DNA from 3 places in the Ensifer sp. YR511 genome. Region 2 is predicted to be linked to each of the others. Evidence: predicted binding sites of a transcription regulator. Region 2 holds the regulator's gene; each other region holds the start of a gene.
What was found. The regulator LexA, encoded in region 2, represses DNA repair genes until DNA is damaged. The targets are predictions, from matches to a motif close to TGTTCNNNNTGTGTTCNG.
Positions count from the first base shown of each region.

Region 1: the regulator LexA is predicted to act here: its motif matches at 3,508-3,525, upstream of BLU15_RS09450 (DNA recombination protein RmuC).
Region 3: the regulator LexA is predicted to act here: its motif matches at 2,972-2,989, upstream of BLU15_RS07400 (PA0069 family radical SAM protein).

Region 1 is NZ_FNGR01000003.1:486,664-492,401, forward strand. Features, by position in the region: gene dapE (succinyl-diaminopimelate desuccinylase) at 1-443, shown strand, start outside; gene BLU15_RS09430 (hypothetical protein) at 430-1,029, shown strand; gene truA (tRNA pseudouridine(38-40) synthase TruA) at 1,040-1,783, opposite strand; gene fmt (methionyl-tRNA formyltransferase) at 1,783-2,718, opposite strand; gene def (peptide deformylase) at 2,882-3,406, opposite strand; gene BLU15_RS09450 (DNA recombination protein RmuC) at 3,558-4,751, shown strand; gene BLU15_RS09455 (ribokinase) at 4,804-5,703, shown strand.
Region 2 is NZ_FNGR01000005.1:53,061-58,798, forward strand. Features, by position in the region: tRNA gene BLU15_RS11670 (tRNA-Ala) at 64-139, shown strand; gene BLU15_RS11680 (hypothetical protein) at 293-886, opposite strand; gene BLU15_RS11685 (hypothetical protein) at 1,013-1,645, opposite strand; gene BLU15_RS11690 (hypothetical protein) at 1,969-2,265, shown strand; gene lexA (transcriptional repressor LexA) at 2,502-3,224, shown strand; gene BLU15_RS11700 (hypothetical protein) at 3,313-3,654, opposite strand; tRNA gene BLU15_RS11705 (tRNA-Cys) at 3,852-3,925, opposite strand; gene BLU15_RS11710 (thermonuclease family protein) at 4,078-4,812, opposite strand; gene BLU15_RS11715 (hypothetical protein) at 5,035-5,328, opposite strand; tRNA gene BLU15_RS11720 (tRNA-Asn) at 5,488-5,562, shown strand; gene BLU15_RS11725 (cryptochrome/photolyase family protein) at 5,661-5,738, shown strand, end outside.
Region 3 is NZ_FNGR01000003.1:42,327-48,064, forward strand. Features, by position in the region: gene BLU15_RS07380 (tetratricopeptide repeat protein) at 1-601, shown strand, start outside; gene BLU15_RS07385 (4-(cytidine 5'-diphospho)-2-C-methyl-D-erythritol kinase) at 609-1,520, shown strand; gene moaB (molybdenum cofactor biosynthesis protein B) at 1,522-2,064, shown strand; gene BLU15_RS07395 (glycosyltransferase family protein) at 2,358-2,879, opposite strand; gene BLU15_RS07400 (PA0069 family radical SAM protein) at 3,055-4,212, shown strand; gene BLU15_RS07405 (ribonuclease HII) at 4,434-5,084, shown strand; gene BLU15_RS07410 (F0F1 ATP synthase subunit B) at 5,384-5,738, opposite strand, start outside.

The sequences.
Region 1 (5,738 bases), on a different contig from region 2:
ACGTCATTCCGGCCAAGGCGACGGCCGCCTTCAACATCCGCTTCAACGACACATGGACGGCGGATAGCCTGATGGCCGAGATCATCGCCCGGCTCGACCGTGCCGCGGCAAGCGGTAGCCTGCGTCCGGACCGCGCCCCCGTTCGCTACGAAATCGTCTGGGCCGAGCGCCCGAGCCACGTGTTTCTCACACGCAACAACGCGCTGATCGATTCGCTCTCCGGCGCGGTCGAAGCCGTCACGGGGCGCCAGCCGAAGCTGTCGACGACCGGCGGAACCTCGGATGCGCGCTTCATCAAGGACTATTGCCCGGTGGTCGAGTTCGGCCTCGTCGGCCAGACGATGCACATGGTCGACGAACGGGTCGCCGTCGCCGACCTCGAGACCCTGACCAATATCTATGAAACCTTCATCGCCCGCTGGTTCGGCCATGCCGCTGCTTGATGAGGTGCTTGCCTATATCCGGGGGCTCTGGCTCCTGGCGCAGGGTAACGAAGAAGGCTTCCGCTGGCTCGATTTCAGCGAGAGTGGCCTCTGGCGCTCGTTCACGTCCATGCTCTGGTGCCTGCCGGCGATCGCCGTCACCTGGGCGTCCTGGCGGCTCTACTACCTCTCGGTCATGCCTGATGGCACCACGATCGGCATCGGCTTCATCTTCAAGCTGCTCGTCGTCGATCTCGTCAGCTGGCTCTTGCCGCTGGTGCTGATCGCCGTTCTCTCGCGCCCACTCGGATTTGCCGGAGCGGTGGTACCGATCGTCGTTACCACAAACTGGCTCTCGGTTCCGCTCTCCTACGCCATGGCAGTGCCGGCGGCGATCCGTGTCGTCATTCCCGGGAGCCAGGGGCTGACGAGCTTCATCTGGTTGACGCTGCTCGTCATCAGCGTTGCGGTGCTCTTCCGGCTCTTGCGCATGGTGACCGGCAACCAGACGCTGCTTGCCTCGGCGCTGACGGCGCTGTTCCTGTTGCCGTCGATGATGATCGGCGATCTCTTGCAGCGCTTCTTCGGTCTGATCCCGACAAGCTAGGACTTCGGGATCAGTAGTCCACCTGAAGGAAATAAAGCCCATCGGGCGGCGCCACGGGGCCGCAGGCCTTGCGGTTGCGGGCCTCAAGCGCTGCCTGCAGATCATCCGGCGTCCACTTGCCTTCGCCCGCCAGCTTCAGCGAGCCGGCGAAGGAGCGGATCTGGTTGTGCAGGAAGCTCTGCGCCGTTGCGCGGATCTCTATAACGCCGGCGACAAGCGCGACGTCCAGCCGATCGAGCGTGCGCACCGGGCTCGCCGCCTGGCAATGGGCGGAGCGGAAGGTGGTGAAGTCATGATGGCCGACGAGGCGCTGGGCGCCTGCATGCATGGCTTCATGGTCGAGCGGCTTCGGCACCCACCAGGCGCGCCGGGCTTCAAGCGCCAGCGGCGCGGGCCGCGAGATAATGCGGTAGAGATAGTGGCGGCGCAGCGCCGAGAAGCGCGCGTCGAATTCCTCGGACACTTCCTCGGCCCCGAGGATCGCCACCCGCTCGCCCGCAAGCCCCAGATGGGCATTTAGCGCGTTGCGCAGCGTGTAGGGCTTCCACGGACGCGTGAGATCCGCATGCATGACCTGGCCACTGGCGTGCACACCGGAATCGGTGCGGCCGGCGCCGCGGATCGACACGGTCTCTCCGGTCAGCGACAGGATCGCCTTTTCGATCGCCCCTTGGACGGACTCTCCGTTGTCCTGCCGCTGCCAGCCGACATAGTCCGAGCCGTCATATTCGACGGTCAGCTTGAACCGCGGCATCAGCCGACCCTCGTGCCGGGCGCAACCGGCGTTCCGCGCAGGAAATCGGCCACACCCAACGCCTTGCCGCCGGCGCGCTGCAGGCGGGTGAGCCGAACGGCGCCCTCGGCGCAGGCAATCGCCAGGTTGTCGTCGAGCACCGTGCCGGCCTCGGCCTCGCCGGAAGCAGGCTCCGAGTTCAGAACCTTGATGCGTTCCGGCTTGCCAGCGATCTCAAGTTCGAACCAGGCGCCCGGGAATGGCGACAGGCCACGGATATGGTCGTGCACCTCGCGGGCGGGACGGGTGAAATCGATGCGGGTTTCCGTTTTGCTGATCTTCTGGGCGTAGACGACGCCGTCCTCGGCCTGGACCGTCAGCGGCAGATCGCCGGCCTCGAGCTTCGCCATCGCTTCCCGCATCAGACTGGCGCCGACCTGCATCAGGCGATCGTGCAATTCACCCCCGGTCATCGTCTCGCCGATCTGAACCGTCTTGGTGAGGGCGACCGGGCCGGTATCGAGCCCCTTTTCCATCTTCATCACCATCATGCCGGTCTCGTGGTCGCCGGCCATGATCGCGCGCTGGATGGGCGCTGCACCGCGCCAGCGCGGCAGCAGCGAGGCGTGGCCGTTGTAGCAGCCGAGCTTGGTGCCGGTGAGGATGGCCTCAGGCAGAAGCAGGCCATAGGCGACGACGACGGCGACGTCGGCGTCGAAATCACGGAAGGTCTGGCGGTCCGCCTCGTCCTTGAAGTTGACTGGCGTCAGCACCGGAATGCCCAGAAGCTCGGCCGCCTGGTGCACCGGCGATTTCTGCAGATCGAGCCCGCGGCGGCCACCCGGCCGCGGTGGCTGGGTGTAGACGGCGACGATCTGATGACCGGCCTCGGCAAGTGCCGCCAGTGTCGGCACCGAAAATTCCGGTGTGCCCATGAAGATGATGCGAAGCGACAAGGCGGTAACTCCGTCCTTTCAGATCACTTCATGCGGGGAAACGGCGAAATGATCTCATTCTCTAAAAACAGGACAATTCCAGGAAAGCCGTTTCACGCTCTTCCTGGAATGTTCAATGGGTTCCCGCCTTCAAAATTTCGCGTGATCTTCCGCGATTGAAGGCTCAGATCGCCTTTGCGCCGCGCGTCTTGGCAGCCTTGGTGAACTTGCGGATCACCATGTCGCGCTTGAGCTTGGAGATGTGGTCGATGAACAACACGCCGTTCAGGTGGTCGATCTCGTGCTGCAGGCAGGTGGCGAGCAGGCCTTCGGCCTCGATCGTCTGTTCCTTGCCGTCGCGGTCGAGGTGCTTGACGGTGATGACGGCGGGGCGCTCGACCTCGGCGTAGTAGTCCGGGATCGACAGGCAGCCTTCCTCGTAAACCGAATAGGTGTCGGACGAAGCGACGATCTCGGGGTTGATGAAGACAAGCGGCGTCTTCTCGTCGCCCTCTTTCGAAACGTCGAGCACCAGCATGCGCCTGGCGACACCGATCTGGATCGCGGCAAGGCCGATGCCGGGGGCATCGTACATGGTTTCGAGCATGTCATCGGCCAGACGGCGGACGTCCGCGTCGACGGTTTCGATCGGCGTTGAAACCTGGCGAAGCACAGGATCGGGAAGGATGATAAGCGGCTTGATGGTCATGATGCTCCCATAGCCGATCTTTCCATCGACGCGCAAGGAAATTGCCTTGCCACCTGCGGCACCCGCTCGTCCCTCGTCGGGCGTTAACCGCCGCGCACACATGTTCTCGTTTTGATCTACACTTCGCGAGAGAATCTGTTAGGTTTGGCGCATGGAACCCGCGCCCCTTCCCTTCGCCCAGCCGTTGTTTTTCATCGGCACCCTGCCGATTACCCTGGGCCATCTGGCGATTGCCGCCGGCCTTGTGCTGGCTGTTGCCGGCCTGATGGCGCTCTCGCGCCGGCGCAATCCCCGCGACGACGAGCGGCAGGAACAGATGGCAATGCTGCTGGCAGCACAGACGGAGATGCAAGGGCGGGTCGCGGCCATGGCCGAGGTGTTCGGCGCCCGGCAGGCGGAGCTCAACCAGACACTCAGCCAGCGCATCGACGGCATGACCCATCGCATCGGCGCCTCGATCAGCGAGCAGACCAAGGCGACACACGAGAACCTACGCCGGCTGCAGGAGCGCCTCGCGGTCATCGACACGGCCCAGAACAACATCCAGTCGCTCGCCAAAGACATGGCCGGACTTCAGGCGATTCTATCGAACAAGCAGACGCGCGGCGCCTTCGGCCAGTCGCGCATGGAAGCGATTATCGCCGACGGGCTGCCGATGGGTGCCTTCGAATTCCAGGCGACGCTGTCGAACGGGGCGCGGCCCGACTGCACCATCCGCATGCCGAACGGCCAGCCGCCGCTGGTCATCGACGCCAAATTTCCGCTCGAAGCCTGGAACGCGATGCGGGATGCTCCGACCCCGGAGCGGCGCCTGCAGATCGCCCAACTCTTTCGCCGCGACATGGAAACGCACGTGCGCGACATCGCCGGCAAGTATCTGATCCCGGGCGAGACGCAGGACACCGCCTTCCTCTTCGTACCCTCGGAATCGATCTTTGCGGAGATCCACGAGCATTTCGAAGCGATCGTGCAGAAGGCGCATCGCCAGCGGATCGTCATCGTCTCGCCCTCCCTGCTGCTGTTGTCGATCCAGGTGATCCAGGCAATCCTCAAGGATGCGCGCATGCGCGAGCAGGCGCACCTGATCCAGGGCGAAGTCGCGCGGCTGATGGAGGATCTCGGCCGTCTCGACGAGCGCGTGCGCAAGCTGCAGGGCCATTTCGCCATGAGCCAGAAGGATGTCGAGGACATCCTCGTTTCCTCCAGCAAGCTCACCCGCCGCGGGGCCAAGATCGAGGCCCTAGAGCTGCAAGCGGAAGGCGGCACACGGGACGCGGACGAACCACGTGCCGCGGTCGACAATCGGGTCGGGCAATTGCGCCTGCGGGTGGTTGACGAGGACTGAGGCTGTCGGGCACTCTCCGGCCCAATTCGCAAAGCCGACAGGATAGTTTCACATGATTACTGTTTTTGGGTCCATCAACATGGATCTGATCGCCACCACCGCACGCCTTCCGAAGCCCGGCGAAACCGTCGCCGGCACCAGCTTCTCAACCGCCGCCGGCGGCAAGGGCGCAAACCAGGCGCTGGCCGCACGGCGTGCCGGCGCGACGGTGCAGATGGCAGGCGCAGTAGGAAAGGACAGCTTTGCTGACGGCGCGCTCGAGCTGTTGAAGGGTGCGGGCACCGACCTGTCGTTGACCAAGACGGTCAGCGAGCCGACCGGCACCGCCCATATCCTCGTCGGCGGCGACGGCGAAAATGTCATCGTCGTCGTCGCCAGCGCCAATGCGACGGTCGATGAAGCCGATGCGGTGAAGGCCGTCGACGGCATGAAGCCCAGCGATACCTTGATGCTGCAGCTCGAAATTCCGGCCGCCTCGGTCGAGAAGGCGCTCACCGCCGCCAAACAGAAGGGCGTGCGTTCGGTCATCAACATCGCGCCGCTGACACCGGAGGCAGCCCGCCTCGGCCGCCTCGCCGATATCGTCATTGCCAACGAAACCGAATTCGAACTGCTGGCCGGCAAGAGCGGTATCGGGAGTACTGAGCGCGAAGAAGCGATGAAGGCGCTGCACGCGGAGACCGGCCAGACGGTCATCGTCACGCTTGGCGCCGAAGGCGTGGTGGCCGTACATGAAGGCGAGATCCAGCGCGCCAAGGGCCTGAAGATCGAGCCGGTCGATACCGTCGGCGCCGGCGACACCTTCTGCGGATATCTCGCAGCCAGCCTCGATGCCGGCATCGCCTTCCCCGACGCTCTGCGCCGCGCAGCAGTCGCCGGCTCTCTCGCCTGCCTGAAGAGCGGCGCCCAGCCCTCGATCCCGCTTGCTGCGGACGTGGCCTCGCGTCTCTAAATCCTGCGCGAAAAAGCACGCACTTGAGACGGGCG
Region 2 (5,738 bases):
CGAGCGGGCGCGCTGGCGCGCGTATTGACAGGATCGGCGCCGGTCGTGTTGACTGAATGCTACGGGGCCGTAGCTCAGTTGGGAGAGCGCCGCAATCGCACTGCGGAGGTCGAGGGTTCGACTCCCTTCGGCTCCACCAAAACGATCAGAAGGTGCCCGGTTGCCGAGGTATCGGAACAGCGGCTGATTTGTCATCAGCAGATCGCCAGTTCGAGTCTTTTCGGGGACACCACCATGCTAAGCCACCGTTCGGCCTTCGCGAAACGCTGCCCGATCCCGTGGCCACCTGTTTTCAGAGGCTGAACGGATCCCGCGCCGATCGCTTCTCGCTCGGTGCACTGAACGGGTCGGCTTTCTTCTCCTTGGACTTGCGGCCCTCGTCGGCGATAATCTCGTCGACCGCCCGCTGGCACTTCATCAGCTCGTCGGCCGCCGGGCCGGTGCCGCGCAGGCTGAGATTTGCGATGACGCGATCTTCAAACGCGATGGCCAAGGCCCGCTTGCGCACGAAGCCCGTCAGGAACTCGGCGTCGGTGACGTTCACGAACAGAAACTTTCCGCTCGCATCACCGGCAGCGGTCGCCGAAGCGCTCCAGGGATCGGTCTTGTCGAAGCGGAAGGTCAGGTCGTACTCTTTGCCGACCTCGAGCGACCTCCAGTCGTCGCTGGCGAAGCTCATATAGAGCGGCGACTCGGAGCCCTTGGGATAGAACCCAAGGCGCAAGGTGACCCCGCCGTCGAATACCGACGAGATGAAGCAGGAGCCCTCCATCGAGGTGTCGGAAGCAACGGTCCAGCCGTCGACATCCTTCCACTTGATGATTTCGGACTCCTCAGCCGCGGCCGATCCCGCGGCGATCAGACAGCTTACCAATCCGACCAGCAATCTACGCATGCAAAACCCCCGTTTGCCCGCATTTTGATAGGTCCCCGCATCGCTGTCGAGGGTGCCTAGCCGATCCCAGGCAATATTTTAGGAATATTCACCTCTCCGCGGCAAGCGGACTGCCCATCACATGGCGAAAGGATCTTTCGATGACTTGGTCTGGCCGCCGCCGGCAAAGGGATCGTTGTTCGGCGCATTGCCACCGGCGCCCGCAAAGGGATCGTTCGCCGCTCCCTGACCGCCATTCGGGATCAAGGCGCTCACCGCCTCCTGGCACTTGAACATCTCGCTTACCGCCTTCATCGAATCACGCAGGCTTAGGCTCGCGACGACGCGCCCCTCGAAGGCCAGCGCCAAGGTGTTCTTGCGAACGAATTCGGTAAAGAAGTCGGTGTTGGAAAAGTTGACGACAAGGGCCTTGGCGCCGGTCAGATCAACACCGAACGCAACGGCCGGCCACTGACGACCACGGTCGAGCTGCAAGGCAACATCGTATTCCCGCTGCGGCTCGATGGATTTCCATTCGGCATTGCCGATCGAAAGAAACGCCAGGTTCGTCGATCCCCGCGGATAAAAGCCGATACGAAGGATAGCGCCGGCGTCATAGCTCGTCGCCGCGTAACACGAGCCTCCCAGGGAAGGATCGGATCCCACCGTCCAGGCGTTGATCCGTTTCCAGATATTCGAACGCCCTTCTTCGGCAGACGCCGCTCCAGCCGTGAGCAACAGGCCGAGCACCACCAACGACAATCTATGCATGCAACCACCCCACTTTCCACGCAAAGTTATCTTTTTTTAGAGGCCTGTCGAGACGGCGAAGGCCCTTCCCCGCAGGGATTTTTGCGCGCCCCAGGCCCGATGCGAAAGCTGGCAGCTCCGATGCATTCTCCGCGCCGGTCCATGAAGAACGGCCGAGACGAGGTTGAGATGGAGCGGCTGGCGCAAATCAGCCACAGCCTGCGGGCAAAGAGCTGTTGAACATGGCAGAGTGATCGCCATGCTTGCTGGACTTCGGAACGAAAGCGCGGTTCACATCGTTTACCAACCCGTAGTCCCACCCCTTCATCAAGTGGACGATCACCGTGCTTGCCGCCCTGCTTCTCGCTTCGATAGTCGCATCGCCCAATATGCCTGACGTCAAGCTCAGTGCCGCGACGGTGGATGAACTCCAGACCGATTTCGAACGGGCCGTACCGTGCCATCAGATCGATGGACGCAATGTTTGGAAGGGCGCGCTCGCGTTCTACATCCAGTCCTTCGTTTATGACGGCGATACGCCCGTTGCGACCGATGCGGCCGACGCAGTGCTTCCGGAAGACAACAGCGCCGAGACGGTGAAGGAGTTCGAAGACGCCTGCTCGGCCTCGCAAGCGACTTAAGTCTCTCCGCGAAGAGAGCCGCGATTCGTTCGAATCACGCGCGCGACCGGCCTGCCCGGCGCTGTTTTGGGACGCAACCGTCGCCGAAAACCGCCCCGCTCCCGCAAAAGTGACCAATCGCCCCCCACAGAAGCAGCCAATTGCCTGAATTCACGGAATTTTAGGCACTTGCGGAACACATATGGAACAGATAGTGTCTGTTCTTGATTTGTTTCACGCCTCTGGAGCGACGTGCCATGCTGACCCGCAAGCAACAGGAATTGCTTCTGTTCATCCACGAACGCATGAAGGAGTCGGGCGTACCGCCGTCTTTCGATGAAATGAAGGATGCGCTCGACCTGGCGTCGAAGTCCGGCATTCACCGTTTGATCACGGCGCTCGAAGAGCGCGGGTTCATTCGCCGGTTGCCGAACCGGGCGCGCGCGCTCGAAGTCATCAAGCTTCCGGAAGCCTACGCCGCCGGCCAGCAACAGCCGCGCAGAGGCTTCTCGCCGAGCGTGATCGAGGGCAGCCTCGGAAAGCCGCCGGCCGCCGCTCCTGCCACGCCGAAGCCGGCGACGGTCGCCGAAAGCACGTCTGTTTCCGTCCCGGTGATGGGCCGCATCGCTGCCGGCGTGCCGATCTCGGCGATCCAGAACAACACCCATGACATTACCGTTCCGCTCGACATGATCGGCAGCGGCGAGCATTACGCCCTCGAAGTAAAGGGCGATTCGATGATCGAGGCCGGCATCTTCGATGGCGACACGGTGATCATCCGCAACGGCAACTCGGCCAATCCCGGCGACATCATCGTGGCGCTCGTGGACGACGAGGAAGCGACGCTGAAGCGCTTCCGTCGCAAGGGCGCGTCGATTGCGCTCGAAGCGGCCAACCCCGCCTACGAGACGCGCATTTTCGGACCGGATCGCGTGAAAATCCAGGGCAAGCTCGTCGGGCTGATCCGCCGCTACCATTGAATTCCAGGCAGAACGCCGAATCAAAAGAGCCTCGCCACTGAAAGTGGCGAGGCTCTTTCCATTTAAGGCGACCTGAAATCCAGATCGCTTATTCGTGGATCGTGTATTCGCCGAGTTCGCAGAGATCCTGCGTGTCCTCGGTCGTATCGAGGGCCGAGCCTTCCTCGAATTCGAATCGCATGTCGTATTTGCAGACGTCCCGCCCGTCGGCAATGGTGATCTCCATGCTCTCGCCGGGGTTCAGGACCTGCCGACCGAAAACATCGTCTTCCCATTCATTGACGCCGACCGGCGACGTATAGAAATTCGTCAGTACCGCGCCGGTGTTGTTCTTCAGCTGGAAAACCAGGTCGTCCGCGCGCGCCTCCATAGCGGTCGCCGCAAAACACGCCAACGCCGTCAGGATCAGTCTCTTTTTCATTGATGCCATTGCCTCCGTTCTTAATGTTGACGGACGCTACCGATGCGGTTGATCTCAGCGGAGTCATCGTTCCCCCTCTACCGAATTCACCGAAGCGATAAGATCCGACGGAGGCATAGGAGACGTGGCTTGCGCGGACGTGTCGCGAATTTTACCGCGCTGCCCTAAGGCAGAACGCCAAACCAAATTTAACGAGGTGAGATTTTTGGAGGCCTCGCCCGGAATTGAACCGGGGTACAAGGATTTGCAGTCCTCTGCGTCACCACTCCGCCACGAGGCCTCACAGCTCGGATAACCAAGCGTTGGCGCGGATTTAGAATGATTGCAGAAAAACCGCAAGAGGCATTTTCTGAAAAACGCGCCGTCGAATTGCAGGACGGATACTTTCCACAGAACGATCGACGATGTCCGCCGAGCGTCTCCCAGCTGATCTCAGCACCAGGGCGTCGGGCGCCCTTCCCACGGCCGCACGAGCCCCTCGGAAACGAGTACACGTCCAAGAGATTGGTCACCGCGGGTGACCAGGCGCAGTTTCTCGCCGGCCTTGGCATCTGATCGCCCTCCCGCCGAGATCAGCCTGAAGTCGCCTGCATTCAGCAATTCGCGCAGGCGCTGCTTGGCGTAGAAGCCGCGCGAACGCTCCTTGTCGCAGCTTGCCTGGCGGATTCGCGGTGCATCGACATCGGCGACGCGGATCGTCTCGCCATGGAAGACGAAGGTCGCGCCATCGATCACGCAGTTGTCGTTGCGAATGCCGCAAAAATAGAACTGATCGGTACGGATGGATGCCGTCTTCACCTCTTCATTCGGCCGCACGAGAGGGGTTGGCGGCGTGACGCCGACATTCACCGACGGCACCGGGGCGGCCAGGACAACCTTCGTCGCCGGGTTGGGCTTCGGATTTGGTTTGTGCCTATCCGCCTGCTGCGCAACGCGCTCCTGCGCTTCAGGAACCGCGCGCTGAGGCTTCGGCTTCGTTTCCGATCGCGATGCAAAGGCCATGACATCGGAAACCACCGGCCAGTGCCGCAACTCGGCGCGATGGTCGTGGGCCATGACGCCGCCAAGGGTGAGCGCTGCGGCCAGATACCACGGCGCCATGCCGCCCTGTTTGCTGGTGCTTCGGCCCGAACTGCGGCGTCGACGTTTCGTAGTGGCTTTGGCCATCGGTCCCCATCCTGATTCGAGACCGCATTATGCGTTTGATGGGTTGCCGAAAAGTTTTCGAGGGCACCCCAACAGAGGGGAAGACCGCGAGGAACCGGTCATTCGCCTGCGCGGCCACGGCCCTTGTTGAGAGATTCGGAATTGCTACGGGACGGCCGCGAGGAACCGAAAACTGCCGACCGCCCTGCCCTCGACAACAAGATCGTTAAATCGGCGTCCGCCTCAGGAGCCGTTCGAGGAGTTGGCCTTCCCGCGCCAGCGCGCCCACCAGACGGCCAGACGACGACGGCGGCGGCGAACCGAGGGAATGTCGTGGGAAAGCACGATCAGGCCCAACGGTATCATCCAGAAGCCCAGCACGGGCAAGAAACCGAGAAAACCACAAAACACCAGCAGCGAACCCAGCAGGATCCGCAGCAGGGGCGAGTCGGGCAACGCGATACGCCATTTTCCCAGCACGACTTGTCGTGTTTGCGGATCAATGCCGAAATGCGTCTGCTTCCTGTTTTTATTCATCATTCCCTATCCGGCGTGTTTTCCCACAATTGGGGACTTCTCCACAGCCTCGCAACGGAACTTGTCATTTTTTTTGAAAAAAGCGCTTGGCAAATCAGAAAAGCATGCGTATTAGCAGCCTCACTTCTGAAGCGCACAGCACAACAGCGGCGCGGATGATCCCTGGTAGCTCAGCGGTAGAGCATTCGACTGTTAATCGACAGGTCGCCGGTTCGAATCCGGCCCGGGGAGCCACTTTCTAAAAGAGCCATTTGCAGCGATGCGAATGGCTTTTTTTCATTTTGCACCTATGTTCTCCAAGTGATCAATCCCCAACCCCCCGATGGTTCTTTATGACAAAGGCCGCGGCGCCGCCCATCATCGTCTGGTTCCGCAAGGATCTCCGCCTGGCCGACAATCGCGCCCTCTCG
Region 3 (5,738 bases), on a different contig from region 2:
CTACGATCGCGCCGTCGAACAGATCGGCTCCGTCCCGAAGCGCAGCGACTGGACGGTGTTCTTCCAACGCGGCATCGCCTATGAGCGCCAGAAGCTCTGGGACAAGGCCGAGCCGAACTTCCGCAAGGCGCTGGAGCTCAATCCGGACCAGCCGCAGGTGTTGAACTATCTCGGCTATTCCTGGGTCGACATGAACATCAACCTCGAAGAAGGCCTGGAGATGATCCGCAAGGCCGTCGAGTTGAAGCCGGATGACGGCTATATCGTCGATTCCCTCGGCTGGGCCTATTTCCGCATGAACCGCTTCGACGACGCCGTCGTGGAACTGGAGAAGGCGGCCGAACTGATGGCCGGCGACCCGACGATCAACGATCACCTTGGCGACGCCTACTGGCGCGTCGGCCGCAAGCTCGAAGCCGTGTTCCAGTGGACGCAGACGCTCGAACTGAAGCCCGAGGAAGCCGAGATCCCGAAGATCAAGGCAAAGATCGAGAACGGCTTGCCGCCGCTCAAGGAAACGGTCCCCGCCTCGGCCGATGCCAAGGAAACCGCGCCGAAGAAGGTGACCCCGGAAGCACCGGCGCCGGACAAGAAGTCCTGACCGTTCCATGTCGGAAGGTGACATCGCGGGCTTCGCGCTGACGCGTGCAGCCCCCGCCAAGATCAATCTGGCCCTTCACGTCGTCGGCCAGCGCGCCGACGGCCACCATCTTCTCGAAAGTCTCGTCACTTTTGCCGATCGCGGCGATCGCATCGGTCTCTCGCCGGCGGATGCGGATCGCTTCACGGTTTCGGGCGCGTTTGCCGCCGCGCTGCCGATGGATGCCGGCGCGGGCGGCAACCTGGTTCTGAAGGCACGGGACCTGCTGCGCGCCGAACTGCAGGCACTTGACCCCGACACAGCCGGGCCGGTCCACCTGCATCTCGAGAAGAACCTGCCGCTCGCCTCGGGCATTGGCGGCGGATCCGCGGATGCGGCGGCGACGCTTCTTGGGCTTCTCGATCTTTGGGGCGCGACGATCGAACCCTCCCGCCTCGGCGCCATCGCGCTGCAGCTCGGGGCGGACGTGCCGATGTGTCTTGCCGGCACGCCACTGCTCGCGAAGGGGATCGGCGAGGACATTACGCCGCTTGCGGATTTCCCCGCGCTGCCGGTCGTGCTGGTGAATCCGCTCGTCGCCCTCTCGACTCCGGTTGTCTTCCGGGCCCTCGCCAACAAGACGAACCCGACGCTCGTTGCGCCTCACAGAGCCGGTACGGCGGCCGAGTGGATTTCTGCCATCGCCACGATGCGCAACGATTTGCAGCTGCCGGCAGAGGGCCTTGAGCCCGTGATCGGCACGGTCCGCAAGGCATTGACCGAAGCCGGAACGGCGCTCACGCGCATGTCGGGCTCGGGCGCCACATGCTTCGGCCTTTTCGACAGCGACGTGCGCGCGGCTGCGACAGCGCGCGCTCTTTCGGAGGCCTACCCCGGGTGGTACGTTCTCGCCTGCAGGACAGTGGGCAAAGGGAAATAGCATGGCCGGTATCGACGAAAAGCGTCCGTTCATTCCTGTCGGGATCGCCATCCTCACGGTCTCCGACACGCGCACGCGCGCCGACGACAAGTCGGGCGACACATTGGAAGCGCGGGTGCGTGACGCCGGCCATCGGCTTGAGGCGCGCGCCATCGTTTCCGACGACAAAACGAAGATCTACGACCAGGTGAAGGCCTGGACGCTCGATCCCAACATCGACGTGGTGATCACGACAGGTGGAACGGGCTTCACCGGGCGGGACGTGACGCCCGAGGCGCTGGAACCGTTGTTCGAGAAGCGCATGGACGGGTTCTCCGAAGTCTTCCACCGTATCTCCTTCGAGAAGATCGGCACCTCGACGATCCAGTCGCGCGCAACCGGCGGCGTTGCCAACGCCACCTTCATCTTCGTGCTTCCGGGCTCGCCCGGTGCCTGCCGCGATGCGTGGGACGGCATCCTCAAGCAACAGCTCGACTACCGGCACATGCCCTGCAATTTCGTGGAGATCATGCCGCGGCTCGACGAGCATCTGAAACGTAGCTGAAGAGCTTGGACCGTTCCGGCTTGGCCGACCTGTTACCTTAGTAACTGACGGTCGCTTCTCCTCTCGTTAGTCTCCCAGCGTTGACACAGCGAGGAACGACCGCCGCACGTTCTATTCCTCGCGCCGCAAGACCCTTCCGCCTCTGTCCCCCAGGCGGAATGCAATGTTGGATACGACGGGCAGCCAGAATGCTACCCGGATAGAAATCTGCCAAACAAGGTCATTTGAGAGCCGCTTGGAGGTGCCGTCCCCCCGGGACTGGCACCTTTAATTTTGCGCGCGACGAACCGGCGTTACCGCCTGGCTTCGACGGCGACCCAGGCCGGAACAAGTTCGGTCGAAAGCTTGCGGACAGAGCGGACATTCGTCATGGCATCCAGGCCCGTATTGCCGCGGGCGGCCGCAAGAGCATCGTTCTTGCGCAGGAGAAAGCCTGTCTCCAGCGGCTTTCCCCGCCGGGTCAGCCGGCGGAAGAGAGGCATGCGATGGAGTCTCGAACCGGAGAAGCGGGCCGGTGCCTTGTTCATCGACACGTACTCGGCCAGTTCATCGATCCAGCGGCCGATCGGGCGGGCGCCCGGCTCCAGCAACATCAGCCATTCGCCACGCGCCGAACCCACCACATCGGCGAGATTCCAATCCCGGCAGAAACGGCATCCAGCGGCATCGGCCACATCGGACGAACCATCCTTCGAACCGTGATCGAGGATGATCACATCGCTGACCAGCCCCTCCACCGCGCCGGCAACCAACACAGCAAGCGTCTGCGCCAGTTCGGCTTCGTTGTCGCGGGTTTCCATAATGATCGTGAGCATGGTTTCTCGTAACGCATCGGCACGGCAATTGCTACATCCAGGACATCGACCGAAGCGGTGCCTTGATCGACAAAACCGAAATTCCAATTTTTTGTTCTTGAATTGTTCTCTCATTCGCGATAGGAAAATAATCAGAACAAAACGGGATCAAATATCTGATTCCGGGGAGATTCCAATGACCGAGCTGTCTCAGATCCGGCAGGGTGCTCTTGCGCCCGCCAACACGGCAGATGTGGCCGAAGCGATGATGAGCGCAACGGGCCTCCGGATCGACATCGATCGCCGCCGGGGGCGCGGCGCCGGGATCAACATGTCCGGCAGGTTCGAACCGCGCAGCCGCGAGACGTTCGACGACGGTTGGGAAAGCCTGGAGGATCTGCCGCCGTTCAAGACCGAGGTTCAGGTCGAGAAGCCGCGCACGGTGATCACGAGGAACGAGTCTCCCGACATCTCCTTCGACCGCTCGATCAATCCCTATCGCGGCTGCGAGCATGGTTGCATCTATTGCTTTGCCCGCCCCACGCACGCTTATATGGGCCTATCGGCCGGCCTCGACTTCGAAGCGAAGCTGTTTGCCAAGCCGGATGCACCGCGACTTCTGGAGCGCGAACTGGCGCGGCAAGACTACAAGGTGAGGCCGATCGCCATCGGCACCAACACCGACCCCTATCAGCCGATCGAGAAGGAGTGGCGCATCATGCGCCAGATCCTCGAGGTGCTGCGGGACGCCAACCATCCGGTCATGATCGTCACCAAATCAGCGATGGTCACCCGCGATATCGATATCCTGGCGCCGATGGCGGAAAAGGGACTGGTGCGCGTCGGCATCTCCGTCACGACACTCGACCGGAAGCTCGCCCGCACGATGGAGCCGCGGGCCTCTACGCCAAGCAAGCGGCTGGAGGCGATACGCATGCTTGCCGAAGCGGGCATCCCGGCCGGTGTTCTCGTTTCCCCTATCATTCCGGCGCTGAACGACCACGAGATCGAGCGCGTGCTCGAAGGAGCAAGGACAGCCGGAGCAACTGAAGCAAGCTATGTCCTGCTGCGGCTGCCGCTCGAGGTCAGCCCGCTCTTTCGCGACTGGCTGCTGCGCAATTATCCGGACCGCTACCGGCACGTCATGTCGCTCATCCGCTCCATGCGTGGCGGCAAGGACTATGACGCCGAATTCGGCAAACGCATGAAGGGCGTCGGCCCCTATGCGTGGCAGATTGGCCGCCGCTTCGACCTGGCGGTCAAGCGCCTCGGCTTCAACCCGACGCGCCGGCAGCTGCGCGACGATCTCTTCGTGCCGCCGCTCGGAACGGGGGTGCAGCTCTCGCTTCTTTGAAGGCTTTCCGGTCGCCTGGGTAGCCATCCCGCAATTTCGTAATCGGCGCGCGGCGAGAGATGATCGCCCCGCACCGCCAGGCGAACCCGATAGCGGGCGCCTCAGATTGCATAGCAGTTCCGGTGCCCCTTACCCGCCGTGGGCCCCGGTAATCCCCCGTCCGCCGCCGCACTCGGACCTGGGGGCTTGAAGAGAATCGGTCGATCATGCGAATTAGACTTATGTCTCGCAGATCGTCCGATTCTCCCCTTTTTCCCGATATCATCGAAGCGCCCGATTTCAATTTCGAGCTTTCGGCCAAGGGCGATGGCTTCTGGCCGGTCGCCGGAGCGGATGAGGCCGGGCGTGGGCCGCTCGCGGGACCGGTGGTCGCCGCCGCCGTCATCCTCGATCCGGACGCCATTCCCGCAGGCCTCGACGACAGCAAGAAGCTGACGGCGCAGGCGCGCGAAAAACTGTTCGAAGAAATCCTCGCCACGTCCGAAGTGTCGATCGCCTCGGCTTCGGCCGGCACGATCGACGCCACCGACATCCGCAAGGCAAGCCTTGAAGCCATGCGACGCGCCGTGGCCGGCCTGCCCTCGAACGCACGCTTCGTGCTCGTCGACGGCCGTGACGTGCCGCCCGGCCTCACCTGCCACGCCAAGGCGGTCGTCAAGGGCGATGCGCGGTCGCTGTCGATCGCCGCCGCTTCGATCGTCGCCAAGGTCACCCGCGACCGCATGATGGCCCGTGCCGATCTCGCACATCCCGGCTACGGCTTCGCGCTCCATGCCGGCTATGCGACGGTGACCCACCGTCGCGCCATCGAGACCCACGGCCCCTGCCCGCTGCACCGCATGAGCTTCCGGCCGCTGCGCCGGGACGACTAACCTTTGCGCAATCCCTGACCAGCGCTACGCAGGCGTTGTCGGTTCCGCTTCCGACATATCTCGTCAACAGCTTTTCTCGCGTCAAAAGCCATACCGGCGGCGCGCATGCTGACGTGCGCCACGCTAGCTCTTGAACACTGGTCCTACTTCGGCGGCCAAACCTGATGTGGCGAAACGCCTACGCAAATCTCTGACGGAGGCTGGCACCACCCATTGTTCGGGCCAACGCGGTCTCTGCAGACAGGCATAAAAAAAGCCCCGCACGAAGCGGGGCTTTCTCCAATCGAATGTCCGAGCGCTTAGTTCAAGCGTGCCTTGACGTCGCCAAGTGCCTTCTTGAACAGATCGCTCTGGGCGCCGGCGTCGGCCTTGGCGGCAATGACCTTCTCGGCAGCGGCGATCGCGAGATCGACGGCAGCGGAACGAACCGCGTTGATCGCGTCGCTTTCGGCCTGCTTGATCTTCTGTTCCGAAAGAGCCGTGCGACGAACGACGTATTCCTCGGTCTTCTGCTTGGCTTCCGCGGTCAGCATTTCGGCTTCGCGCTGGGCGGCAGCGACGATGCCAGCAGCTTCCGCTTCGGCATCCTTGCGCTTGCGCTGGTATTCAGCGACGAGGCCCTGTGCTTCTTCGCGCAGGCGCTTGGCTTCGGTC